2 regions of the Exiguobacterium sp. s127 genome follow, and region 2 is predicted to be linked to the other one. Evidence: predicted binding sites of a transcription regulator. Region 2 holds the regulator's gene; the other holds the start of a gene.
The links. The regulator Rex, encoded in region 2, represses fermentation and respiration genes when NADH is low (regulators of the CRP and FNR family bind a similar motif). The targets are predictions, from matches to a motif close to TTGTGAAATATTTCACAA.
Positions count from the first base shown of each region.

Region 1: a site for Rex is predicted at 6,854-6,871, ahead of adhE (bifunctional acetaldehyde-CoA/alcohol dehydrogenase). Genes of this name have one in related genera too.

Region 1 covers NZ_JACSMO010000005.1:158,889-167,148, reverse strand. Annotated here, with positions in the region: gene KNP98_RS08765 (hypothetical protein) at 36-1,451, opposite strand; gene KNP98_RS08760 (LLM class flavin-dependent oxidoreductase) at 1,601-2,938, opposite strand; gene KNP98_RS08755 (3-oxoacyl-ACP reductase) at 2,976-3,746, opposite strand; TPP riboswitch at 3,866-3,966, opposite strand; gene adhE (bifunctional acetaldehyde-CoA/alcohol dehydrogenase) at 4,115-6,709, opposite strand; gene KNP98_RS08745 (beta-class carbonic anhydrase) at 7,042-7,593, shown strand; gene KNP98_RS08740 (Na+/H+ antiporter family protein) at 7,736-8,260, shown strand, end outside.
Region 2 covers NZ_JACSMO010000009.1:7,013-15,272, reverse strand. Annotated here, with positions in the region: gene KNP98_RS11760 (FecCD family ABC transporter permease) at 1-474, shown strand, start outside; gene KNP98_RS11755 (hypothetical protein) at 571-1,056, opposite strand; gene KNP98_RS11750 (hypothetical protein) at 1,071-1,547, opposite strand; gene KNP98_RS11745 (hypothetical protein) at 1,574-2,041, opposite strand; gene KNP98_RS11740 (hypothetical protein) at 2,046-2,525, opposite strand; gene KNP98_RS11735 (hypothetical protein) at 2,627-2,785, opposite strand; tRNA gene KNP98_RS11730 (tRNA-Ala) at 2,957-3,029, opposite strand; gene tatC (twin-arginine translocase subunit TatC) at 3,137-3,916, opposite strand; gene KNP98_RS11720 (twin-arginine translocase TatA/TatE family subunit) at 3,924-4,130, opposite strand; gene KNP98_RS11715 (redox-sensing transcriptional repressor Rex) at 4,130-4,789, opposite strand; gene KNP98_RS11710 (ABC-F family ATP-binding cassette domain-containing protein) at 4,958-6,859, shown strand; gene KNP98_RS11705 (hypothetical protein) at 6,859-7,251, shown strand; gene KNP98_RS11700 (hypothetical protein) at 7,482-7,631, opposite strand; gene KNP98_RS11695 (flavin reductase family protein) at 7,749-8,260, opposite strand, start outside.

The DNA.
Region 1 (8,260 bases), on a different contig from region 2:
CGCTCCCCGAACTTACGGGAAACGGTTTTCACCCTTCATCTATCACCATGATGCTGTCGTTTGATTGCGTAACCGATGAAACCGGCAATCAGTGCCAGTACCGTCGCATAGAGAATCGTCGTCACCGTCGCCGTCTCTTGACTGAACCGGACGAGAGCCTCGTCTTGCCATAAGAGTGCAAACGATGTCCCCGTCAGCGAACAGATGAACCAGCTAATCAAACTGGTCGCAACAGCGAAAACGACGGGATCGTATATTTTCTTAAAGGCCCGGATGCTGACAAGGAGATAGACGACGAACGGGACAACCAGGAACAGCCAAAACGGGAACGGCTTATCCTGTTCGACTTGATCAGCGGCCGCCGTTTGCCCGGCCGACCGAGCGTCCACCGCAAGGACGACATTTCGTGCCGTTCCGTAATCGACTGCGTCAAGCGTCAAACGCGTATTCGATAAATCGGGACGTTCGCCCCCGATGACAGTCAACAATTGATTCGTGACGCGCTCGGCGTCGATTCGGTTGACGACGTCCTCCATCGATCGTTTCAACCGCGTCACGTCGGTTTCCCCGTTCAAAAACGTCACCGGGACATTTAATCTTGCACCAAGGACATTTGCCTTGTAGGTCACTTGACTGCCGTGCATCAAATCATACCAGCCGTCACTGCCTGCGTTTAAACTCGAAACAGTCAACCACGTCCGGGTCGAGGCGTCCCCCTCATATTTCGCTTCATCCGTCACCGTAAAGAACAGTTGTGCACTACTTGCGACCATCAGGATAATGATCGCAGCACGGGAGGCGGCTGACATACCGGACAGTTGTCGTGGATAAAACGCGAGATAAAATAGACCTGTCAAAAAGAGTAAAATGAAGATTCCGTTCCAGACGGTCGCTTGATCAATTGTCAGCACATCAATCCCGAGTGCTGTGTTGAACGTAAATGCAAACAAGACGAAACTCGCCGCTAAAAAGCTGACTGTTCGAATCGTCCAGGTCACACGCGTTGCGCCGATCCGTAAAACTAAGAATAAGATTAGGAATAGACCGATTCCGAAAATCGATAAGAAGGGACTCCCATATTCGGCGCGGAAGGACAGGGGTTCCAAGACTTGATTGAGATCGATTCCGAAAACCGATAAGATGTTCCCCGTATCATTTGCGCCAATCAGTTGATTCGTCAATCCCTCTTTGACGGCTTCCGGCAACGTGACAGCCATTCCGCTGATGAAAAACAGGAGGAACACGAGGGTCAATTCCAGTGTCGTCCACGAGACGTCCGCGTCCTGCATCAGTTCGACGAACGCCTGGTAATCGGCAGATTTCTCGATTTGTTGGACGAGAACGGTCATGACACCGAACAGGACGAGAAAACCAATACAAGCGAGTCCTATACCAAACAAGATATTGCGTAACATATGCGAGCGTTCCTTTCGCTGTTGCCTCCGCTCCATAAAAGCGCCTCCCCTTGATTAGATTGTTTGTATAGTTATTCCTGTTCCGGGTGATTTGAAAACGAATCTTCTGCATTAAATACAAAAAGTAGCCCGTTCATGACGAACGGGTTACTTCCCAGACGCCAAACTCCGATTGGCAGGAACGCTTAGTTTACGATTTTTTTCACGTCCGACTGCCCCACCTGAGCTAAACCAAAATGTTCCCGAAGCGTAGTCCCTTGATAGGCTTTTCTAAACAATCCTCTTTTTTGCAGTTCAGGAACGATCAGGTCTACAAAATCCTCTAAGCTTGACGGGAGTGACGGCGGCATCAGATTAAATCCGTCTGCGATACCCATTTCAAACCACAGCTCCATCTGATCGACGATTTCTTCCGGTGTACCTATCAGTGTCAGGTGTCCCCCACCAGCTGCCAGATAACCTAACAGTTCTCTTAATGTAGGCTTTGTATCATCGATGATTTCAAGAATCGTTTTATAGCGTCCGACCGGTCCTGAAAACGCATCGACAGGCGGTAAGGACGGCACCGCTTTGTCAAGATCCCAATCAGAACAGTCCTGTTGCAAAAAGAAACTCAGTTGCTTCAAGGCATTCGCGACCGGTAATTTCTCATCCAGTTCGGCTTTCTTCGCCAGCGCCTCTTCCCGGGTTCGACCGACGTATGTAACCAATCCTGGAAAGATTTTAATCTGCCGCTCCGGTGACTCACTTTCTTTGATTTGTGTCTGTAGACTTTCCCGGAATGCTTTCGCTTGCTTTACATTCCACGACACCGAATAGACGGCATCCGCGTGCTTTGATGCAAGTGCAATCCCTTGGGCAGATGCACCCGCCTGCATTGCCACCGGCTTCCCTTGAGGACTACGCGGTGTAGACGAAGGACCTTTTACGTTGAAGTAGGTCCCGCTATGATGGAATGGTTGAATCTTTTCAGGATCAATTAACCGGTTGTCCGTCCGGCTCGAAAGGAAATCAGCTCGATCCCAGGATAAAAATAATTTTTCCATTACAGACGCAAATTCATCCGCCTTTTGATACCGTTCGTACCTTGCAGGGAGCCTATCCATACTATGGTTTAACGCTTCCCAGTCCGTCATCGACGTCACCAGGTTCCAGCCGACACGCCCGTTCGTCACGTGATCAAGGCTTAACAGTTGTCTCGCCGCTGTATACGGATTTGAAAACGTACTCGATATCGTTGAAACTAACCCGATATGGCGGGTTACTTGAGAAATAGCGGTTAAATTGATTACAGGATCGAGCCAAAAGGCCGGTAGTTCAGTTGCGTTTGCAGCAGGAAAAGATTGATTGTCAGCAAAAAATACAGCATCCAGGCAGCCCGCTTCCGCTAGTTGAGCCAATCGCTGATAATAACCGCTCTCCCCGATTTCTTCAATCGCAGAATCCGGCATTAACCATGCCGCTTGATGATGGCCACAGCCGTACAATAAAACACCGATGTTTAACTGCTTCGTTTTCGTCATCTTTAGGTCCCTGACTCCTTTCTCCTGAGCGCTGACATCAGTTCATCGTCAATCCGCCATCTACGGTTAGATTTTGACCGGTAATGCCAGAGGCTGCTTCTGACGCTAAAAAGGCGACCAATTGCGCAACCTCTTCCGGCGTCGTCACTCTTTTTAACGGAGTTGATTGGGCAATCAATTCGAATACTTCAGCGGTCGTCACAGCACTGGCATCCGTCACTTTTAACAAGCCGCCGGAGACGACATTCACGTTTATGCCGTACTGTCCTAGCTCTGATGCAAGATTACGCGTAAAGCCGATCAACCCTGCTTTTGCCGTCGTATATTCGTGATAGGGAACTACCGGGTTTTGATACAGATTCGTGCCGATGCTGATGATGGTGCCGTTATTTCGTTCAATGAATTGCGGCAGAACACTTTGCACGACGTGGAACGCTGCTTTCAACGTGCCATCCAACTGTTTTTGATAATCTTCCCATTCCAAATCGATGAATGATTTTTGAGCGCGCGGATCGAACTTAAAATCGACTAATGCATTATTGATTACGACATCGATTTGTCCGTAATGAGCTGTCGCTGACTGCATCAATGTCTCGACGTCTTCTCGCTTCGTGACATCCGCATACAGGGCAATGGCATGTTCTGCACCGAGCTCATTTACGAGTTCCTCTGCCGCATCCTTGCTCTTATAATAATTAATCACAACTTTAAACCCATTGTTCACCAATACTCTTGCAATCGTCGCGCCAAGTCCCCGACTGCTTCCCGTCACTACTACCGTTCTGTTCACTGTCTTCCACTCCTTCATCGTCTTTTGCAACTTAAATAGCGAAGTCGTAAACAAAAAAAGCGCAACTCTCCAAAAGGAAAGTTGCGCACGTCTAAATAATCACATAGCAAAAAACCGACAGACTGGTCTTCGCTTGTTTATTAGAGTCTACACTTCCCTACGCTAGTACGAACTAGTTCAGGTTCAAAGGGTTTGAGTATCTACTCATCTCAGTTTAGTAACACCCCTAGTGATTCTATTCAAGTTACTTTCACTTTAGCGGTCTTAGAAATATCTGTCAATAATGACAGGACAGTTTTGTCGGTGTCTCTTTTGATTACGAACGAAAGCCTTGCCTCCGTCGACCGGAAGCAAGGCTCTTTTGATTGCCATGATTTATTTCTCTGTTATACGCCTTCGTAGGCAAGTTCCATGATGTTCCGAAGTTCCGTCACGAGCGGCATTTTCGGATTCGCTGTCGTACATTGATCCTCGAATGCATCGACGGCCATCTTATCGAGTTTTGCTTCAAAGTCGGCTTTTTTGATGCCTTGGGCTTTGAACGACATTTTGATGTTCAACTGTTGTCCGAGTTCTGTGATCGCTTGGATTAATGATTCGACACCTTGTTCCGTCGTCGCTGCCGGTAGTCCGAGATAACGGGCGATTTCTGCGTACCGTTCATCAGCGATGAATGATTCATATTTCGGGAACGAAGCAAGTTTCGTCGGTTTCGCTGCATTGTAGCGGATGACGTGTGGCATCAGAATTGCATTCGTCCGACCGTGTGGCGTGTGGAACTCCCCACCGATTTTGTGTGCGATCGAATGGTTAATCCCGAGGAAGGCATTGGCAAACGCCATTCCGGCCATCGTTGACGCATTGTGAACTTTTTCGCGTGCTTCGGCATCGTCACCATTCGCATAAGCGCGTGGCAAGTAGTCGAAGATCATCTTGATCGCTTTTAGCGCCAGTCCGTCCGTATAGTCGTTCGCGAGGACGGAGACGAAGGCTTCTGTCGCATGTGTCAAGACGTCCATTCCGGTGTCAGCCGTGATTGATGCCGGGACCGTCATGACGAATTCCGGATCGATGATTGCGACGTCTGGTGTTAATGCATAGTCAGCAATCGGATACTTGACGTTTTTCTCTTTGTCCGTGATGACGGTAAACGGTGTGACTTCAGATCCTGTTCCAGACGTCGTCGGAATGGCGACGAACTTCGCTTTGTTACCGAGCGCCGGGAATTTATAGGCCCGTTTCCGGATATCGAGGAACTTTTGACGTAAGTTCGAGAACGTTTCGTTCGGTTGCTCGTAGAAGAGCCACATGCCTTTCGCTGCATCCATCGCTGATCCGCCACCGAGGGCGATGATCAAGTCCGGTTTGAAGTCGCGCATCGCTTGCGCTCCTGTCTGAACCGTTGCAACCGATGGATCCGGTTCGACTTGGTCGAAGATCCGGTAGCTGACGCCTGCCGGTAAGTTGCGGATGACTTTATCCGCGTAGCCGAACTCGACCATCGCTTGATCGGTGACGATCAACGCACGTGAGACATCTTGAATCGATTTCAAGTATTGGACTGAATTTTTTTCAAAGAAAATCTTTTCCGGTACTTTGAACCACTGCATGTTCACGCGTCGTCTCGCCACCTTCTTGACATTGAGTAGATGTTTCGCCGTTACGTTTTCAGAGACGGAGTTTTTCCCGTAAGAGCCGCAACCGAGTGTCAGTGATGGTGTCAATTCGTTATACAGATCACCAATCCCACCGTGTGCTGACGGGCTGTTGACGAGAATCCGGCAGGCTTTCATCCGCATTCCGAATGTCGTCATCAAGTCGTCATTCGTCGTGTGGATGACTGCCGTATGACCGAGGCCACCGATTTCAAGCATCCGTTCGGCGACATGGAACGCATCTTCCGTTGACTGGACGCTATACGCACCAAGGACAGGGCTTAGTTTTTCGTGTGAGAGTGGTTCTTCTGAGCCGACTTTTTCAAGTTCTGCGACGAGCATGACGGTATTGCTCGGGACGTCGATGCCGGCTTTTGCTGCGATCCATGTTGCCGGTTTCCCGACGATGTCAGCATTGACGGCACATGTATCGGTTTTGATGACGAGCGCTTCGAGACGTTTTTTCTCATCTGCTGTACAGAAGTAGCAACCGAGTGCTTCCATCTCCGCCCGAACTTCCGCGTAGATTTCCTGATCGATGATGACTGCTTGCTCCGATGCACAAATCATTCCGTTATCAAACGTTTTGGAGAGGACAAGGTCACTGACGGCACGTTTGATTTTTGCTGTTTTTTCGATGTAACATGGGACGTTCCCTGGTCCGACACCGAGTGCCGGCTTACCTGTTGAATAGGCTGATTTGACCATGCCGGCTCCGCCGGTCGCAAGGACCATCGCGATATCCGTGTGGTTCATCAAGACTTTTGTTGCTTCGAGTGACGGTTGTTCGACCCACTGGATACAGTCACGCGGTGCGCCCGCTTTGACAGCCGCGTCACGTAACGTTTTCGCTGCTTCGAGTGAGCAGTTTTGCGCTGACGGGTGGAAGGCGAAGATGATCGGGTTTCGTGTTTTAATCGCGATCAACGCTTTGAACATCGTCGTTGATGTCGGATTCGTCACAGGTGTGACGCCACAGACGACACCGACCGGTTCTGCGATATATGTTAGTCCGTTTTGAACATCTTCTTCTAAGACGCCGACCGTTTTTTCTTCACGGAGACTGTTATAGATATATTCTGTCGCAAACATATTTTTAATCATTTTATCTTCAAAGACACCACGTCCTGTTTCTTCTACGGCGAGTCGTGCCAGTTCAACGTGACGTTCGAGACCGGCAAGCGCCATGTCACGGACGATCGTATCGATTTTCTCTTGATCAAATGTTAATAATTCTTGTAATGCGGTTTGACCTTTTGCGACGATTTTATTGATCGTTTGTTCGACAGATGATACGTCTAGTTTGATTTTTTCTTTGACAGCCATGTTTGGTTTCCTCCCTATTTTGGAACGAATCTGAGTCTGCATTTCCTTACTAGATGTTAGGAATGCCAAGCTGATATTCAATAGTTTGTGCTTTCCTTCACAAATCAATCATACCGCCTTTTTGATGATTTGTGCATGACCATCCTGTGAACTATTTCACATCATTGAAAACGTTCTCATTCTCAAAAGGTGTTGTCGGACAAGGCATCCTTTTTGAATCCCTCGCCTGTGACTTTTCTCACAGGACCTGTTTTCTTTGCTTGTCTGACGGACGAAACATCGTGTAATCTATTAAAAGATACATATTTATTTGTTTTGAAGGAGGAAGTTTCATGACAATCGTCAACCAAATGCTTGCGTTCAACGAACAATTCGTCGAAGAAAAACAATACGAACAATTCATCTCGGATAAATTCCCCGATAAAAAGGTCGTGATCTTAACGTGTATGGATGCCCGCTTGACGGAACTCCTCCCGCACGCGCTCGGTCTAAAAAACGGCGATGCAAAAATCATTAAAAATGCCGGGGCCGTTCTGTCACACCCATTCGGTTCCGTCATGCGCTCGATCCTCGTCGCCTTATACGCACTCGGGGCGGAAGAAGTCATCGTCATCGGTCACCATGACTGCGGCATGAGTACGATCGACCCGGCAAACATGATTGCCGAGATGGAAGGACGCGGCATCAATCAACAAGTCCTAAAGACACTCGAAGCATCCGGCGTCGACTTGAAACAATGGTTACGCGGGTTCACGTCAGTCGAAGAAAACGTCAGTCATTCCGTCGGTCTGATTAAAAACCATCCATTATTACCACCGGGCACGAACGTCCACGGGCTCGTCATCGACCCCGGCACAGGGAAACTCGACCGCGTCGATTGCTAAACTTGTCCTTATATAGTAGAAAGAAGGTACGACCGACACCGGTCGTGCCTTTTTATGTTTTTTTCTTGACAGCAAAAAGAACGGTCTGTATGATACTTTAGTATAGTACAGTGATACCAAAAGAAAGCGTGGTTTTATAGTTATGTTCAATGCTGTTGTTTTAGCCGTTATCCTTTTATTTGTCTTAGCCATCTTCCGTGTCCACATCGTCCTCGCGATGGTCATCAGCGCTCTCGCCGGTGGTTTACTCGGCGGTCTTGGTTTAACGAAAACGATCGAAAGTTTCTCAGGCGGTCTTGGAGCCGGCGCAGAAATTGCCCTCAGTTATGCCTTGCTTGGTGCGTTCGCCGTCGCCCTGTCGAAAACAGGTTTGCCGGACGCCCTCGCACATAGCTTGATTGCTCGCTCAAAAGGAAGTGCCGATGCGACGTCGGTCAAGAAGTTAAAAGGGTTCATCATGTTCGCGATTTTATTACTCGCAATCAGTTCACAAAACGTCTTGCCGATTCACATCGCCTTCATTCCGATCATCATCCCGCCGTTACTCGGTCTGTTTAATGATTTGAAAATTGACCGGCGCCGGATGGCCATCATCATGACGTTTGGTCTCGTCACACCGTATATGTTTTTACCAATCGGTTTCGGTGATATCTATCTCAATCAGATT
Region 2 (8,260 bases):
CGTGAGAAGGTCGACTTCATCGCCAAATGGCTCGCCGGGAACATCTGGGGAACGGACTGGACATTCGTCTACGCGTTATTGCCTTGGCTGCTTATTCTCGTACCGTTTACGTTTTATAAGGCAAACAAACTCAATCTTCTGGCGCTGAATGAACCGGTTGCGATCGGCGTCGGCGTCGCGATTGAAAAGGAGCGCATCCAACTGTTACTCGCCGCTGTCGCACTCGCTGCATCCGCCGTTTCTGTAACAGGCGGGATCGCCTTCATCGGTTTGATGGCGCCCCATATCGCGCGCGCCCTCGTCGGTCCAAGGCATCAACTGTTCTTACCGATCGCCGTTTTGATTGGCGGATGGTTACTCGTCCTCGCCGATACGATTGGTCGGAACGTCGCTGACCCGCAAGGCATCCCGGCAGGAATCGTCGTTGCGATCATCGGTGCTCCTTACTTCATTTATTTGCTGTCAAAAAAATAACCTCTACATGATGCGGTCACAACTAAAAACGCAAGAAGTAGGCGAATCCGGAATCCGCCGCCTTCTTGCGTTTTTTTGTTGCTCTAAGATGACCAGTCAATATTTGATTCGTTTTTCTTCCCGTTCCGCCCGGATCAATTCCTGTTCTGATAAGTGTGTCGGATCGAGTCGTTTAATCCGTTTATCGACAATTCGGTCCAATGACAGCACCGTTAGGAAAAAGACAAGGAACGGTCCGATGTATTCGGGACGCGCTACGTAGGGCGTGATGATTTGCCCCAGGACGACGACCAGTACTTCGATGATACTGATCAATATATACGGTAGTCCGAGATGATCCCAGGCCTCAAGCCCGTCAAACCGCTTCTTGAAATAGCGGTACTTCAGGAATCGGACGATCCATTGATAGGACAACAAAGGGACTAACAAAAAATACTGAAACGATGATTCTGTCAGATGCCAATCGTCTGTTAAAAAGAGAAATACAAACAATACCAGTCCAAACAAGACCGTTTGAATGTAACGTGCCTGTTTTGAAAATCGGATATAATCCATTTTCCGCTCGCGTTGCATGCTCTCCATCGTCTGCCTCCTCGTTACATCCCGATTCCTTCGCCCGTCGGATGACGGTGTTCGATTCCTTTTCGGTCCGGTGTCTCAAGCAAATCCATTTTATCGAGCTTCGTTACCGTCCGGTCCGTCCAATTTTGAAATTGCAGCATCCCTGAAATCCACAACATTAGCGGAAACAGATAGCCCCACTGTCCAAGGTGCGGGGCGACAACTGCGGCACCCGCAATAAAGACCGCTTCGAGTAAAGTGATCCCACCAAACATTAGACTGACTGATCGCGCCTGTACCTTCGACCGAACTAACAGAACGGATTGGATCACTCGCTGCATGCCATTATAGGCGAGTAACGGCGTAAGAATCAAAAATCCAACTGCTGAATCCGTCAGGTGCCCGCTTCCGGAGAAGAACAGCACCGCAAAAAATACGCCCGCAATTACATACGTCCGGATTTGTCGGCTGATTTTTGTCCATTTTTGATACGTGCTTAAAGTGTTTCTCATCCGTTCACTCCTCTTGTGTGTTTCGCTTACTTACGGTAACGCTCAATCTCACGCATCGTGACGAATGCCGGATCCAGTTGTTTCGCTTGTTTGTTCAATTGGGACACAATCAAATAGGCGACGATGATCGACACAAGAAAGACCGTAAAAGAAATACCGGCGTATTGTGGAAAAACAGTCCCCACATAAAGTGTAAGGATCGGGATGAACGAACCGATCATCGACACACGTGCCACTTTCAAGACCGTCTTTTTATAGACGTCCTTCGCGAGGCGTTGCTTTAAAATCCGCAGACGAATGATTTCTCTAAGTGCGTTAGCCAAACAGAATACCGTAATCGCAAATAAGGAGAACAGCCCTGTTTCCCGAAAACCCGGGATGAACCAACCAGCAAGCGCAAGCAGCAGAACCGGAACCGGCACCAGATGCTGAATCCTTTTTAATGGCGGTCCGAGTAATTTCAACCGTGTATTTTTTTCAATCAATGTACTCACCCTGTCACTCCTCCACTTCTTTAACATTCGCATGAATTTCTTTATCACTGACGAAGTCGGGATCGCCTGACCGGGCAATCTTTTTAAACAACCAGTCCGTAACGTAATAGACCGGTGCGAGGATGATCAGCATCGAAAGGGCAATTTTCCAGATTGACATCTCTTTCGTCTCAAGTATCACGGTGTACAGCGAACCGTACAGGACGAATTGAGTCCCGAGCCACAGCAACGATTGGTTCGTCACTTGGTCGCTTGAGAGATAGCGCGCCAGGATTTTTCGTTTTTCGAGTCGAAACGGGAGATCAAACACGAGAAAGACAAGCGGTAACAGACTCAAATACATGGTCGTGCTGAAGATTTCCGTGAACGTTCCTGCTGTCGCCATCAAGGCAGCGATGACCCAACTCTTATTCTGCAATTGATTTTTTTCGATATAAGCAACCGTCAACGCCTGTAATCGTTCCTCTCGGAGCGTTTGTTCCATCCTGAAATGCCCTCCCTCGTTTCAACTGTCTATACTGTCATATACTTACAGTTTACCATTTATGTTTCAAAAAAAAAGAAACTTCCTTAAAAAAGGAGTTTCTAGGCTGAAACTTGAATGATGAGATAGATGACGCTATACGCAACAATTGCTAACGGAATCAGTGCCACACCAATCAACCAACCGTTCTTATCACGGATTCCGAGATACAGAACAAGACAGCCGACGATGAAGGCAATTAACGTCGTAAATGGATTCATAATGCTTCCCCCTCTTGATTACCTATTAAGAAATTTCCCATTCCCTCAAAAGGATAAACACAGAAAACGACTTCAATCGGTTCATCAACATCATCCAGGCTGTAAGCTTCTGTTTTGCCGCCACCACTATAACAAAAAACACCACTCGGCAAATGCCAAGTGATGTACATATGGAGACTATCGGGCTCGAACCGACGACCTTTTGGCTGCCAGCCAAACGCTCTCCCAGCTGAGCTAAGCCCCCTCATATTCTTGTAATCAGTATAAACCATATCGATTCACTTTTTCAATATAAAAAGAGCGCTTCCAAACAAAAACCTCTCCGTCGCCGAAACGACCGAGAGGAGACTGTTACTTATTCAACTCACGCATCAAATTCGCTTGTCTCTCAAGCTCCGCTTGTTGCTCAAGAATCAGTACTTTTTTGTACGTCCGGGCTGAAATCATGATGCTGATTTCATAGAGGACGAACAACGGTACCGAAATCATCAGATGTGACGTCACATCCGGTGGTGAGATTAAAGCCGCGATGACAAACAGCGCAAAGTACGCATATTTCCGATTTTTCCGCATGAACAATGGCGTCACGAGTCCAAGACGAGTCAAGAACATCGTCACGACCGGCAGTTGGAACAAGATACCGAACGGAATCGTCAGCCGGATTAAGAAACTGAAATAGTTTTCGACCCCGATGACTTGCTCGATGCCGAGCTCTTGCCCAAGTTCCGTCGATACTTTGAGTAGAAACGGAAGTAACCAAAAATAAGAGAACGCGATCCCGGACAAAAATAAGAAAAACGTGACCGGAATATACGTCAAGGTCGCTTTTTGTTCCTGTTCGAATAAACCAGGTCGGATGAACGCCCATAGCTGGTACATCCAAAATGGTGAAGCCAGGACGACCGCGATGATGAACGCTAAATTCAAGTACAACATCAGGGGATCGGCCACATTAAAGGCATTCAATCCGATGCCGAGCTCTTTCAGGTCCGACTGCAGAAAACGCACGAGCGGTCGGACGAGCGGAAAGGCCGCGGCGAACAAGACGACGACGATGATGAGTGACCAGACGATCCGCTTGCGCAACTCGTCTAGATGCGATGTCACACTCTGTTCTTGATCAATCGCCATAATTTAATCACTTCTCTTTCGATTCATCCTTGTTGTCTTTATCATCGTCCATGATGCCGTGTGTCGCACTCTTGAACTCTTTTAACGTCTGACCGGCAGCACGACCGAGCTCCGGTAACTTTTTCGGTCCGAAGATAATCAAGGCGACGGCACCGATCAAGGCGATGCTTCCTGGTCCGATGAACGCGATGGTTGATGGAATAAGGTTTTCCATTATGATTTCACTCCTTCAGCTGATTGCGAATAATGCTTCATGAAATAAACTAGTGACTGCAACTCGATCGACAAATCGATGTGATGGACCCGAACATGGGCCGGTACGTTCAACCGCGCCGGTGTAAAGTTCAGGATTCCGGTCACACCATACTCAACTAACTCATCCGCTACTGACTGTGCGAACTGGGATGGGACCGTCAAGATGGCGACATCAACCTTGTTCGCTTCGATTTGCTCTTTCATGTCAGAGACATGATAGATAGGAACGTCTTGCGTCGTTGTTCCGACCTTGTTTTCGTCCGCATCAAACGCAACGACTATCCGAGTACTATTATTCTTTAAAAAGTTATAATTTGCAAACGCCGTTCCGAGATGTCCGACCCCGACAAGTGCCACATTCGTGACTTCATCCTGATTCAGTGTCTTTCGGAAAAACGTCAATAGATGTTGTACGTTGTAACCGTATCCTTTTTTCCCTAACGCCCCAAAGTAGGAAAAATCGCGGCGGATCGTCGCTGAATCGACTTTGACCGCTTCACTGAGCTCTGCTGAAGAGACGCGCAGCTTGCCTGAGTTATAAAGACTCTGAATGAAACGATAATATAACGGCAGTCGTTTCGCCGTCGCTTGTGGTATTTTTGTGTCTGGCCCATTCATACTGCAGTTCCCCCTTCGGCCACGTTCTGACGTGGCACCCAAATCAATGCAAAGAATTCTATTCTCTTTGATTGTAAACCACTTCACATAGACTAACAAATAATATATTCCACGGGACTCCTGCGTTTTTTTCATGATAGACTAAAGGGTGGAAGGATGGATGTTTTTATGATTCTCTTACAAGTGAACCAACTATCAAAATCATTCGGTGTTGAGCCGATTTTAGACAATATTAAACTCGAAGTACAGGAGCGAGACCGGATTGCGCTCGTCGGACGAAATGGTGCCGGAAAATCGACACTTTTAAAAATCATCGCCGGAGAGCTCAGTCATGACTCTGGTGAGATCATGAAGAGTAAGGAAGTGAAAATCGGTTACCTCGCCCAGGACAGTGGTCTTGAGTCGAATGAAACGATTTGGAATGAAATGTTGACCGTGTTCGAACACCTGCAAGAGCAGGAACGTTCGCTCCGTCGGATGGAGATTGAGATGGGGATGGACCATATCTTGAATGATGCTGTTGCTTACGACCGTCTGTTGAAAACATACGATCAGGCACAACATGACTTCTCGGACGCCGGCGGCTATCAGTTCGAAGCCAACATCCGCTCCGTCCTGCACGGGATGCGTTTTTATCCGGACGATTATTCACGCCGGATCCAGACGCTATCCGGTGGACAACGGACGCGACTCGCACTGGCGAAGATGTTGCTTCAGGCACCTGAGCTGTTGATTCTTGATGAGCCGACGAACCACCTCGACATCGATACACTCTCTTGGCTCGAAAGTTACCTGGCTGGTTACCGTGGAGCGGTCTTGATCGTCTCCCACGATCGTTACTTCCTCGACCAGGTCGTCAACGTCGTTTATGAACTGTCACGCAACGTCTGCCGGAAGTTTACCGGCAACTACACGAAGTACTTGGAACAAAAGGCAGCACTGTATGAACAAGAGATGAAGCAGTTCGAACAGCAACAGGAAGACATCGCGAAGATGCAAGACTTCATCCAGCGTAACATCGCACGGGCGACGACGACGAAACGCGCACAAAGCGTCCGCAAACGTCTTGAAAAAGTCGACCGGATTGATCGTCCGGATGGGGATGAACGCAGCACCGTCCTGTCGTTCCCGATTGAAAAACAAAGTGGGAACGATGTGTTACAAGTCACGCAACTCGCGGTCGGCTATGAAGAAGCCGTCTCAAAAGGCATCACGTTCCGCTTACAACGTGGCGAATCCCTCGCCCTCGTTGGTCCGAACGGAATCGGAAAATCGACGTTACTGAAAGTTCTTGTCAACCGGATTAAACCGTTATTCGGTGAACATCGTTTCGGGACCGGCGTTTCCGTCGGTTACTACGATCAGGAGCAAGCCGAGCTCAACGACCGCAACCGGGTCATCGATGAAATTTGGAACGAGTGGCCGTTGATGCGGGAACAACAAGTCCGGTCCGTCCTCGGTCAATTCCTGTTCAGTGGTGATGATGTCTTCAAGCTCGTTCATGAATTATCCGGCGGCGAGCGCGGACGCCTCGCCCTCGCGAAGTTAAAATTACGCAAAACGAACGTCCTCATTCTCGATGAGCCGACCAATCACCTCGATCTTGATTCGAAGATGGTGCTTGAGAACGCGCTTGTCGACTATGAAGGCACGCTCCTGTTCGTCTCCCACGACCGTTACTTCATCGACCGGGTTGCGACACGCGTCATCGAGATGAATCCGGACGGTGTGACGGATTATCTCGGCGACTACTCTTACTATATGGAGAAGAAGGCCGAGAAAGAAGAAATCGCCCGCCTCGAAGCAGAGGAAGAAAAAGCAATCAAAGTCGCTGCTTCGAAAAGCATCGACAAAGATGCGCAAAAAGAAGAACGAAAAAAGAAACAACAGCTCGAACAACTCGAACAAGACATCGAACGGCTGGAAACTCGATCAACTGAAATCGAACAACTGCTTTGCGAACCGGAAGTCTTCAACGATATTCCGAAGGCGACGGCGCTGTCGGCAGAACGGGATCAGATTGATACGGACCTCCTCGAACTGATGGAACGATGGGAGAGTTTCCACTAATGCGCTCGAAAAGTTATGTCATCAACCTCGTTCAAGGGTTATTGTCCGGGGTGCTCTATTTCGTTCCGATGTATGCCGACTACGTGTCGGCCTTCATCCGGCCGGATGCCTTTAATGCCGTCGTCCTGTTGTTCATCCTCATCTCGTGTATGATTGGTCTCGTGATTAAGACGTGGAGTGGTCTCTTCATCAGCCTCTTATCCGGATTAATCTGTACGTTGCTGACGACCCAGATGTTCGTTGAACTGAATGACCCGTTAATCATCAGCTATTACGGAGCCGTTTCACCGCTCGTCGCCTTTTTGATCAGCTGTCTCGGGATTTGGGCACTGGCGATTCTCTTTTTTCTACTCGATGGTTTCCAGTACGAAAAACGTCACCATGCAGAGTAACTTCTTCAGTTGTCCGACATAAAAAGGCACGTCCCGCGTTCGGGACGTGCCTTTAGACTGTAGACAAGGTACTATCACAATCAAGCGTCTGTTTTCGTTGATTACCTCGGGCGAGGCGCAAGCCGTTGCTCCTTGATCCTAGCGGACAACGAGCAGGGTCTTGCCTGCTTCTGGCAAGTCGCGTTAAAAACGCACTTTTTCCCGTAGGAGTCAACGAAACGTGACGCTTTTTAGACTGTAGACGGTTTAGAGCGCAATCCGTCTCGAATCGCTTTTAAAGCGAAAAGCAATCGGTCGCGACCCTGCAGCTCTGCTGTAGCGGCGCGGAAGATTGCCGCTTTGAAGACGAGGCGAGACAGGGAAGCGTGAACTGACAGCATCCTCATGTAAAATTTTCGTGATTTATAAGAGTTTGGCTATACGCTGAAGGCACGTCCCGCGTTCGGGACGTGCCTTTTTGCTTCTAAAAAATACTAGTCCTACTCGTCGATCCGCCTTCAGCTCGTCGGTCGGGCAATCGTAAAGATGTCTCCGACTTTCGCATAGTCGTTACCTGCGAGACGGGCGATCGCTTTTAAACCATCCGGATCAATCCGGAACGACTCGACGAGTTCATCCGCGACGTGATACCGGACGATCTCCCCAATCAAGAGGTTGGCCCCTTCGAGTTCGAGATGATTCGTCAGCTTCAATTCAAAGCGGATCTTCGCTTCTGCGACAGCCGGAACATCGATCAAATCACTATCGACCAACGTCAAATTCGTCCGTTCGAGTTCACTTTCACCATATGCGAGTGGTGCCGCGGTTTCATTGACTGCCTCGACGATTTCTTCACTGACGATATGGATGACGTATTCCTGATTCAGCAAGATGTTTTTTGCGGTATCCTTTTGCCCTTGCTCCGTCTGCTGGACGGCGATGACCAGTTGCGGCGGGTTGCTTGAAGCGACCGTGAAAAAGGAAAATGGCGCCGCATTGACGACTCCATCTGCCCCTTTCGTCGTCACGA